3 regions of the Oribacterium sp. oral taxon 108 str. F0425 genome follow, and region 3 is predicted to be linked to each of the others. Evidence: predicted binding sites of a transcription regulator. Region 3 holds the regulator's gene; each other region holds the start of a gene.
The links. Region 3 encodes HrcA, which represses chaperone genes, less so after heat shock. Its sites were predicted from a motif close to TGTTAGCACTCNNNNNNNNNGAGTGCTAACA; they were not measured.

Region 1 (3,283 bases), 240 kb from region 3:
AAAGGAATGCGCGATTGAGTTTTGTTCTTTCTCTAAGAAAGCCGGGTTTACCGGAACGAGGTGCGGCTATACCGTGGTGCCGGATAAGCTTGTCTTTTCCGGGCAGTCTCTCCGAAAAATGTGGCTGAGAAGACAGACTACGAAGTTTAATGGAGTCTCCTATATTGTGCAAAAAGCTGCCGCTGCCGTGTTTACAGAGCAAGGCGAAAAGGAAATTCTGGAGAATATTCAGTATTATAAAGAAAATGCCAAGACGATTATGGCTACGCTGGACTCTTTAGGGATTTATTACACAGGAGGAAAGAACTCTCCCTATGTTTGGATGAAATGTCCGGATGGAATGGATTCTTGGTCTTTCTTTGACAAACTTTTGAATGAAGTTTATGTCGTCGGAACTCCCGGAGCCGGTTTCGGAGAGGCAGGAGAGGGATTTTTCCGCTTGACGGCCTTTTCCACACATGAAAAGACCAAAGAAGCCATGAAGAGATTAAAGACACTTTTAGGAAGATAAAATACCGGAATTTGAAAAGACCGATAAATCGACACTTGCCGGATTATCGGTCTTTTTTTCATAACGAGTATTGTGCGCAAAGCGTGCGATATCTCGTTGGAACTTGTATTTTTAGGAATGAAACATATCCAATCTTTTTTTCAGGAATCAATCTGCCCGGATTCCTTTGGAATCGACTCGATAATTGTCAGGCGTAAATTTATTCATATAAAGAGAACCAAGAGGTTGATTTTCAACAGACTTCTCAGAAAAATAATAAGTTTCATAGTTAATCTTTTGCCATCCGATAACCATACGACCGTTTGCGGCAATATAATACCACTGATGCTTGCTTACAATCCAACCGTACATGGGAGAACCCGTGTCATTACTGATAAATGACCAAGATCCGTCTCTGCTCAGAACCCAGTGTCCATAAGAATCCGGCGCAGTAGTGGTAGATCCGCCATAGCCAACTGTGTTATTTTCTTCTGCAAAGCACGGAAGTGCTGCTGTAACGGATAAGAGAAAAGCCCATCCGATTAAGACTATCATTTTTTCATAAGCAGCCTCCTTAACGAAAAAATAGGAAATGAAATATTGCACATTTTATGCAAAATAGTTTTATGAATAAGAAATCATCGATACCGCAAAGAATCTTCATTCTGAACAAAAGACCGGGGGAAAGTTCCCGCCGGTCTTTCACGATCTTGAAGTGACACGAAAAATCAGAATGAACCGATTAGTTTACCCATCTTCCGTTGGAATCCACTCTGTACCCGTCCGGAGTCAGCTTGTTCATATAGAGAGAGCCTGTCGGCTGATTCTCTACAGCATTGGGAGAGAAATAGTACCAGTCAAATCCAAGCTTTACCCAACCGCCTACCATATGACCGTTATCAGCCATATAGTACCACTGACGCTTATAAACAACCCAACCGATAATGGGTCTTCCGGTCTCATTGCTGATGAAGGACCAAGAACCGTCGCTGTTGGTAACCCAGTGACCATTTGATTCTGTTGCGTCTGTAGTTGAGCCGCCCCATGCTACAGCCTTACCCTCGGCAAAAGCCGGCATTACAGTTGCAGTGGAAAGCATAGCAATGATTCCTGCAATAAGAATATTCTTCTTCATAAAACTGAACCTCCAAAGTAATATTTTACAACGACTTTCCTCAAAATTAAGGCAATTCGTCTGCTGCATTCTTAATTATACTTAGAAATATTTATTTTACAATAAAGTTTTCTTTTCATTTTCAGCAAAAATTCATTTATTTGTAAGAAAAAGCCATTTATATTTTGGGAGAAACTGTTCACCAAAACTTCACAATCATTTTAGCACTCGATACTTGACACTGCTAATAAGGCGGATTATAATGCCTATTGTTGTTTAAAGAAATGCGTGATTGCATATTATGCAGATTTGCGAGGAGGTAAGAAATGAAATTAGTTCCCTTATTTGATAAAGTTGTTTTGGAAAAAGAAAAGATGGAAGAAACTACGAAGAGCGGAATCGTTCTTCCGGGACAGGATGATAAGGAAAAGCCGGGACAGGCGGTTGTTGTGGCTGTAGGCCCGGGCGGAGTGGTTGACGGTAAGGATATTACGATGCAGGTAAAGAAAGGGCAGCATGTTCTCTTTTCTCGCTATGCAGGTACAGAGGTGGAATTAGAGGGAAAGAAGTATACTGTAGTAAAGCAGAGCGATATTCTGGCAATTGTAGAATAGTAGAATAAGGATAACAACATAGACAGGTTTTTCCGTACAAGGAGGGTTATATGGCTAAGGAAATTAAATATGGAGTAGAAGCAAGAAAGGCATTGGCAGCCGGTGTGGACGCCGTTGCCAACACTGTGAAAGTAACTTTGGGACCAAAGGGAAGAAATGTAGTTCTCGATAAGTCCTTCGGATCACCACTTATCACGAACGACGGTGTTTCCATTGCCAAGGAAATTGATTTAAAGGATCCGTATGAGAATATGGGCGCTCAGCTGGTTCGTGAAGTGGCATCCAAGACCAATGATGTAGCCGGAGACGGAACCACGACCGCAACGGTTTTAGCGCAGGCTATTGTCACTGAAGGTTTAAAGAATCTGGAGGCAGGGGCAAATCCCATTATCCTTAGAAAAGGAATTAAGAAGGCGGTCGAGGCTGCCGTAGAGAGCATTCAGAAGCAGAGCTCCAAGGTAAAGGGAAAGGATCAGATTGCAAAGGTTGCCGGCATTTCCGCAGGAGACAGTGCAGTGGGAGAGATGGTTGCCGATGCTATGGAGAAGGTATCGAAGGACGGCGTGATTACCATTGAAGAGTCCAAGACCATGCAGACCGAGCTTGACCTTGTAGAAGGTATGGAATTTGACCGCGGCTATATCAGTGCATACATGAGTACCGATATGGAGAAGATGGAAGCCAATTTGGACGATCCGTACATTTTGATTACCGATAAGAAGATTTCCAACATACAGGATATTCTTCCGCTCCTTGAGCAGGTTGTAAAGACCGGCGCCAAGCTTCTGATTATTGCGGAAGATATCGAGGGTGAGGCGTTAACCACCTTGATTGTCAACAAGTTAAGAGGTACTTTCAATGTGGTTGCCGTAAAGGCTCCGGGTTATGGCGACAGAAGAAAGGAAATGCTGAAAGATATTGCCATCTTAACCGGCGGTGAAGTAATTTCCGAAGAAGTCGGCTTAGACTTAAAGGATGCTACGATTGAGCAGTGCGGTAGAGCAAAGTCCGTTAAGGTAAGTAAAGATAAAACCACTCTTGTAGAAGGTTTAGGAAAGAAGAAAG
Region 2 (3,283 bases), 330 kb from region 3:
AGAAGATTTTAAGAATGACTATATCAGTCTTACAGATATTGCACGATATAAAAATAGTGAAGAGCCGAATGTGGTTGTTGCAAATTGGATGAGAAACTATAACACGATAGAATATTTAGGAATATGGGAGCAGTTAAATAATCTTGAGTTTAACCCCCTCGAATTCGAGGGGTTTTTGAAAGAAGCAGGTAGTAACGCATTTACCTTATCTCCTCAGAAATGGGTTAATATGACAAATGCAAAAGGAATATATGTGAAGCTTGGAAGAGGTGGCGGTACATTTGCGCACAAGGATATTGCATTTAAATTTGCTTCGTGGATTTCAGCAGAGTTTGAGCTATATATCATCAAAGATTATCAAAGATTAAAAGATGATGAGAATTCAAGATTATCATTAGGTTGGAACTTAAATAGAGAAATCTCCAAGATTAACTATAAAATTCATACAGATGCAATCAAAGAATATCTCTTAAAGGATCTTACCAACGAACAGTTGTCTTACAAGTATGCAAGTGAAGCAGATATGCTCAATGTTGCCTTATTTAACAAGCGAGCAAAACAGTGGCGTGAAGAAAATCATGACTTAAAGGGAAATATGAGAGATTATGCAAGTCTGAATGAATTATTGGTACTAGCAAATATGGAAAGCTATAATGCAATCCTTATTGGTAAAGGCATGGATCAAAAAGAAAGAATGATAGAACTTAGAAAACTTGCAAGAACACAATTGATGTCACTTGAAAAACTTGGTGACAGTAGTATTAAAAAATTGGAATGAGAAAAATAATTGCATTAATTAATAAAGCCCACTACTAGTAATAAGTTTTAAAAAAAATATTTCTATAAAGGAGATTTATGGAGCAATATATTCATCCAAACAATGAAGAGATAACTCAATTTATCGAAGAATTAGAATTAAGAAACTTAAGTTTAAAGGATACGACTTTAAAGATATTTGAATGGATAGACAATAACATAGCGTATAGTCGTTTAAACTCACCTTATTTTCCATTACAACGAAGTGACTTAGATCTTTTAGAATTCAGATCCGGGACATGTGGAGATTATTCAAACTTTTTAGCTTCAGTATTAATTACTTTAGGTTTTAAAGTTAAATATGTATTACTCAAAACTGATTGCTATAAAAATCCTCAAGAACATATTTGTCTTACAGTTCAAGAAAATAGTGTTTGGAAATTAATTGATCCAACAAATCCTTATCGAAAGTTTTGTGGATTTGATTGTCAACACCAAGAATACGAGATAAAAACTCCTGAAGAATTCTTAAAATGGAATAAAGAATTAGAAAGAAAGTATCTAAAACAAGCAGATGAATTTGGAGACCATAGATATGCAGGATTATTATTTGCTCCGTGGATACATCAAGATACTATCTTTGAAAGTGAAGAATTGTTAGAGGTGGTTTTTTATTTACTAATCTTAGAAAAACCTAAAAGTTTCCAAATATATAGTACTTACATCGAGTATACAAAAAATGGTAGTTATACTCCTATAATGTGTAGGATAGAAAGTGGAATCGAAAATTATAGTTTTTCTATTCATACTCCTAAAAATTTATGGGATTCAAATCAATGGTCAGAGGAATACTTAGTAGATGAAGTACCTCAAATTTATAAGGATGAGAAGTACTTTTTATTGAAAGATAATATTCAAAAAAGATTAAAGAAAATCGAAAATATAGCTAATTTAAAATCATAGAATTTTTAACTTAAGAGGTAAATGGTAAACAAGCAGTTAAAAGCTTTACAGGTTTTGGGTAGACATGAATGATACAGAAAAATAGCACGAATGATACAGGAAAATTAGCACTCTATATTGAAGAGTGCTAATTTTTGTGTTATACTTCATATTTGTAAGTAAAAAATTTGAAAAGAGGTATTGTTTATGCAGAAAAATGGATCTTTATCTATTCATAGTGAAAATATTTTCCCGATTATCAAGAAGTGGATGTACAGTGATCAGGACATTTTTGTTCGTGAGCAAATTTCCAATGCAACGGATGCGGTAACGAAGCTGGAGAAGCTTTCTCTAATTGGAGAGTGGACGAAGCCGTCTGACTTTAAGGGGCGAGTTACGGTTACAGTTGAGCCGGAGAAGAAGACAATTCGTTTTAGCGATAATGGAATCGGTATGACTGCGGAGGAGGTAGAAAAGTATATTACGCAGATTGCTTTTTCCGGTGCGACCGAGTTTATCGAGAAGTATAAGGACAAGGCAAACAGCGATCAGATCATCGGTCATTTCGGCCTGGGATTTTATTCCGCCTTCATGGTAGCGGACAAGGTGGAGATTGAGACCTTATCCTATAAAGAGGGCTCTACCCCCGTGCACTGGACATGTGACGGCGGTACCGAGTACAGTATGACGGACGGTGAGAAGAAGGAGCACGGTACGGATATTACGCTTCATTTAAATGAAGACTGTGTGAAGTATGCCAATGAATGGGAGCTTCGCTCCGTGATTGAGAAGTACTGCTCCTTCATGCCGGTAGAGATTTACCTTGATAAATATCCGCGCGACAGTGAAATCATTTCCAAGGAGGAGAAACTGGATTCCGACATCGTACTCGAGGAAATTCCCGAGAAGGTGGAAAAGGATGAAAAGGGAGAAGAAAGAAAGACGGAAGCCAAGCTGAAGATTGAAAAGCGCCCCGTTCTTTTAAATGATACCCATCCGCTTTGGGGAGAGTCTCCCTCTACAGTGGAGAAAGAGCAGTATCTCGACTTCTACAGAAAGACCTTCCATGACTATATGGAGCCGCTTTTCTGGATTCATCTGAACATGGATTATCCGTATAATCTGAAGGGGATTCTTTATTTCCCGAAGATTAACTCGGAGTATGAGTCGATTGAGGGAACAATTAAGCTTTATAACAACCAGGTCTTTATTGCGGATAATATCAAGGAAGTGATTCCCGAGTATTTGCTCCTTTTAAAGGGTGTGATTGACTGTCCGGATCTTCCCCTGAACGTTTCCCGTTCTCAGCTGCAAAATGACGGCTTTGTAAAGAAGATTTCCGACTACATTACGAAGAAGGTAGCGGAGAAACTTTCCGGTATGTGTAAGACGGAAAGAGAGTCCTATGAGAAGTACTGGGATGACATTTCTCCTTTTATTAAGTACGGTGTGCTTCGTGACAGTAAGTTTGCGGAGAAGATGACCGACTATATTCTCTTCAAGGATTTGGAGGAAAAATATTGTACGCTTCCTGAATTAAAGGAGAAGGGCAAGGCTTTAAATGGAGCAGACACAGCGAAATCTT
Region 3 (3,283 bases):
CACCTTTCTTCTTACGGCTTGGATTTTCAAAATCTTTCCTATGAATATGCCAGTAAAATGGCAGAAAGCGGAGAGGCGCTCATTTCTCTCATTGAAAAAATCGGAGAAATCCCTTCTATAAAGAGGATACGTCTGGGGAGCTTAGAGCCCAGAGTCATCACGGAGAACTTCGTTTCCCGCCTAAGGGCTGTGGACGGAATCTGTCCCCACTTTCATCTTTCCCTGCAAAGCGGGGCGGCGAAGACCTTGAAGGAAATGAACCGACATTATACGAAAGAGGAGTTTAAAGAGGCGGTGGACTGTATTCGAATAGCCTTTCCGCTCGCGGCCATTACCACGGATGTGATTGTGGGATTCCCCGGCGAGACGGAAGAGGATTTTCAGGAGTCAAGGGACTTCATCGAAGAAATCAGCTTCTACGACCTGCATATTTTCAAATATTCCCGCAGGAAGGGAACCCGTGCAGACGAGATGCAGGGACAGATTACGGAAAAGGTCAAGAAGGAACGCTCGAAGATTCTCTTAGACCTTGCCCTTAAGGATTCGGAAAAGTTTCGGAAGCAGTTTATCGGCAAAAGGTCGGAGGTCTTAATAGAGGAAGTTCGCGAACTTGAGGGGGAAACGTATTACACCGGTTTTAATAAAGAATACATTCGGTTTTATATCCCTCTGCAGAAAGACAGTGCATTAGAAATCGGAGGGGTTTATCCGGTGCTTGCGGAGAAAGCCATGGAAGAAAGCCTGCTTGGAAAGCTCTTTTCAGAATAAATACAAGTTCATAGGAAATTCACAAATCCCCTCGGGAAAATTCTTGACAATCTCTTTTCCGAGGGGTATATTATGAACATGTGTTAGCACTCGATATATATGAGTGCCAATAAATCCAAAAAGGAGGAAGGTGGTCTTGTGGATCAGAGAAAGCTTATTATATTGACAACGATAATCAAGAACTATTTAGAGACCGGTGAGCCGGTAGGATCCCGAACCATTAGCAAGTACTCCGGTCTGAACTTAAGTTCCGCGACAATTCGGAATGAGATGAGTGATTTGGAAGAGATGGGCTATATTTTACAGCCTCACACTTCCGCAGGAAGAGTTCCTTCCGACAAGGGTTATCGCTTCTATGTAGACCAGTTGATGGAGAAGCAGGAGAGAGATTTATCGGATGTTCGAAGTTCGATGTTTGACAGGATTGAGAAGCTCGAATCCGCCCTACAGTCTCTGGTTAGGAATATAGCGAGCGATACTCATTATACGGCACTTGTTTCCGGACCCAGGATGGAGAAGAACAGGATTAAGTTCTTACAGATTTCTCTGGTGGAAAAGGGAAAACTTCTCTTTCTTCTGATGTTCGAGGGAAATATCATTAAGACGATGACCGTGGACATTGATGAGGATTTAGAGCAGAATGCGATTCTCTCCATTAACCTTCTTTTAAACGATGTTCTGGGCGGACACAGTGTGGAAGAGATTACGGAAGAATACATTCGGACACTCCTGGATAGGAGCCGGCACAGAAAGACGATGGGACTCCTTCTTCAAAGCTTGGAAAGTATGCTTCGTACCGATGAGCAGGATGTGGAAATCTATACCTCGGGCGCTACGAACATTTTCAAGTATCCGGAGCTTATGGATTCGGAAAATGCATCCAAGTTGATTTTTGCTTTGGAGTCCAAGGAGGAACTTGCCGGTCTTTTACAGGAAGCGGAAGAGAAAGAAGAGGACAACAAGAGTATTCAGGTTTATATCGGAAAAGAAAGCCCCCTGCAGGATATGGCAGACTGTGCACTGGTTACGGCAAAGTACCGGCTTGGAAACGGAATGCACGGTACAATCGGGGTAATCGGACCGAAGCGAATGGATTATGAAAAGGTACTGGATACCTTGAGCAGATTAATACAGGAAATGGGAGAGATTCCCTTGCAATAGGAAGGAGACGTTGTGTCAAAGAAGCATAATGAAGACGAGAAATGGAAGAGGCAGTCGCACGAAGGCGGCGAGCAAGGAAGGGAATGCACAAAGGAGGCGTCTTCCGAAGGTGTAAAAACCGCGGAGGAATGCAGTACGGAGAATTGCTCCGGGAATGCAGGGGAGCAGGAAGTGCCTGGCGAAGAACAGACTTCTTCTACACAGACTTTAGGAGAGGATTCGGAGGAGGCTTCTTCCGGAAAGGAAAATTCCGAAAAAGAGGAGAATGCGGAGCTTTTACAGCTGAAAGATAAATATCTTCGCACCTTGGCGGAATACGAAAACTTCCGAAAGCGTTCCGAGAAGGAAAAGGCGCAGATGTTTGAACTTGGCGCAAAGAGCATTATCGAGCAACTTCTTCCTGTAGTGGATAACTTTGAGAGAGCCTTGGAACATATCCCGGAGGAAGAGAAAGAAAACTCTTTTGCAAAGGGTGTGGAAGGAATTTATAAGCAGATTCAGAAAATGTTTTCAGATTGTGATATTCAGGCAATTGAGGCTGTAGGACAGAAGTTCGATCCTGCGCTCCACAATGCCGTTATGACGGAAGAAGAGGGAGATGCGGAAGAAGATACCGTAACTGCCGATTTGCAAAAAGGCTATACCTACCGCGGAAATGTGGTTCGCCACTCCATGGTGAAGGTAAAGAAGTAAGGCGAAGATAAAGAATCGATGTAAAGAAAAACCGATGTGAAGAAAAACTGCTGTAAAGATGAAGTAGTGTATAAACAGACGAATAAGCTTTTAAAAGAGCTTTTTCCATAAAGTAAAGCAAGAAATCAAATTTAGAATAGAAAAAGGAGAGTAAGAATATGGGAAAGATTATAGGAATTGACTTAGGAACAACCAACAGCTGTGTAGCCGTTATGGAAGGCGGAAAGCCCGTTGTTATCCCGAACGCCGAGGGTATGAGAACCACACCGTCCGTTGTGGCATTTACCAAGAATGGTGAGAGACTTGTGGGAGAACCTGCAAAGAGACAGGCGGTAACCAATGCGGACCGTACCATTTCTTCCATTAAGAGACATATGGGTACCGATTATAAGGTTTCCATAGACGGAAAGGATTATACTCCGCAGGAGATTTCCGCAATGATTCTGCAGAAGTTAAAGACCGATGCGGAGAGTTATTTGGGAGAGAAGGTAACCCAGGCGGTGATTACCGTTCCGGCTTACTTTAACGATGCACAGAGACAGGCAACAAAGGATGCCGGTAAGATTGCAGGACTTTCCGTAGAAAGAATCATCAACGAGCCGACAGCGGCAGCACTTGCTTACGGTCTGGAAGATGAGTCCGAGCAGAAGGTTATGGTTTA

Region 1: HMPREF9124_RS06295 (co-chaperone GroES) is a predicted target of HrcA. The motif match lies at 1,824-1,854, and genes of this name have one in related genera.
Region 2: htpG (molecular chaperone HtpG) is a predicted target of HrcA. The motif match lies at 1,822-1,852, and genes of this name have one in related genera.

What each region holds. Positions count from the first base shown of each region.
Region 1 covers NZ_AFIH01000001.1:1,325,930-1,329,212, forward strand. The annotation lists gene HMPREF9124_RS06280 (LL-diaminopimelate aminotransferase) at 1-511, shown strand, start outside; gene HMPREF9124_RS06285 (hypothetical protein) at 659-1,045, opposite strand; gene HMPREF9124_RS06290 (hypothetical protein) at 1,233-1,625, opposite strand; gene HMPREF9124_RS06295 (co-chaperone GroES) at 1,931-2,218, shown strand; gene groL (chaperonin GroEL) at 2,269-3,283, shown strand, end outside.
Region 2 covers NZ_AFIH01000001.1:752,859-756,141, forward strand. The annotation lists gene HMPREF9124_RS03710 (KilA-N domain-containing protein) at 1-778, shown strand, start outside; gene HMPREF9124_RS03715 (transglutaminase-like domain-containing protein) at 856-1,719, shown strand; gene htpG (molecular chaperone HtpG) at 1,906-3,283, shown strand, end outside.
Region 3 covers NZ_AFIH01000001.1:1,082,386-1,085,668, forward strand. The annotation lists gene mtaB (tRNA (N(6)-L-threonylcarbamoyladenosine(37)-C(2))-methylthiotransferase MtaB) at 1-768, shown strand, start outside; gene hrcA (heat-inducible transcriptional repressor HrcA) at 868-1,929, shown strand; gene grpE (nucleotide exchange factor GrpE) at 1,942-2,622, shown strand; gene dnaK (molecular chaperone DnaK) at 2,781-3,283, shown strand, end outside.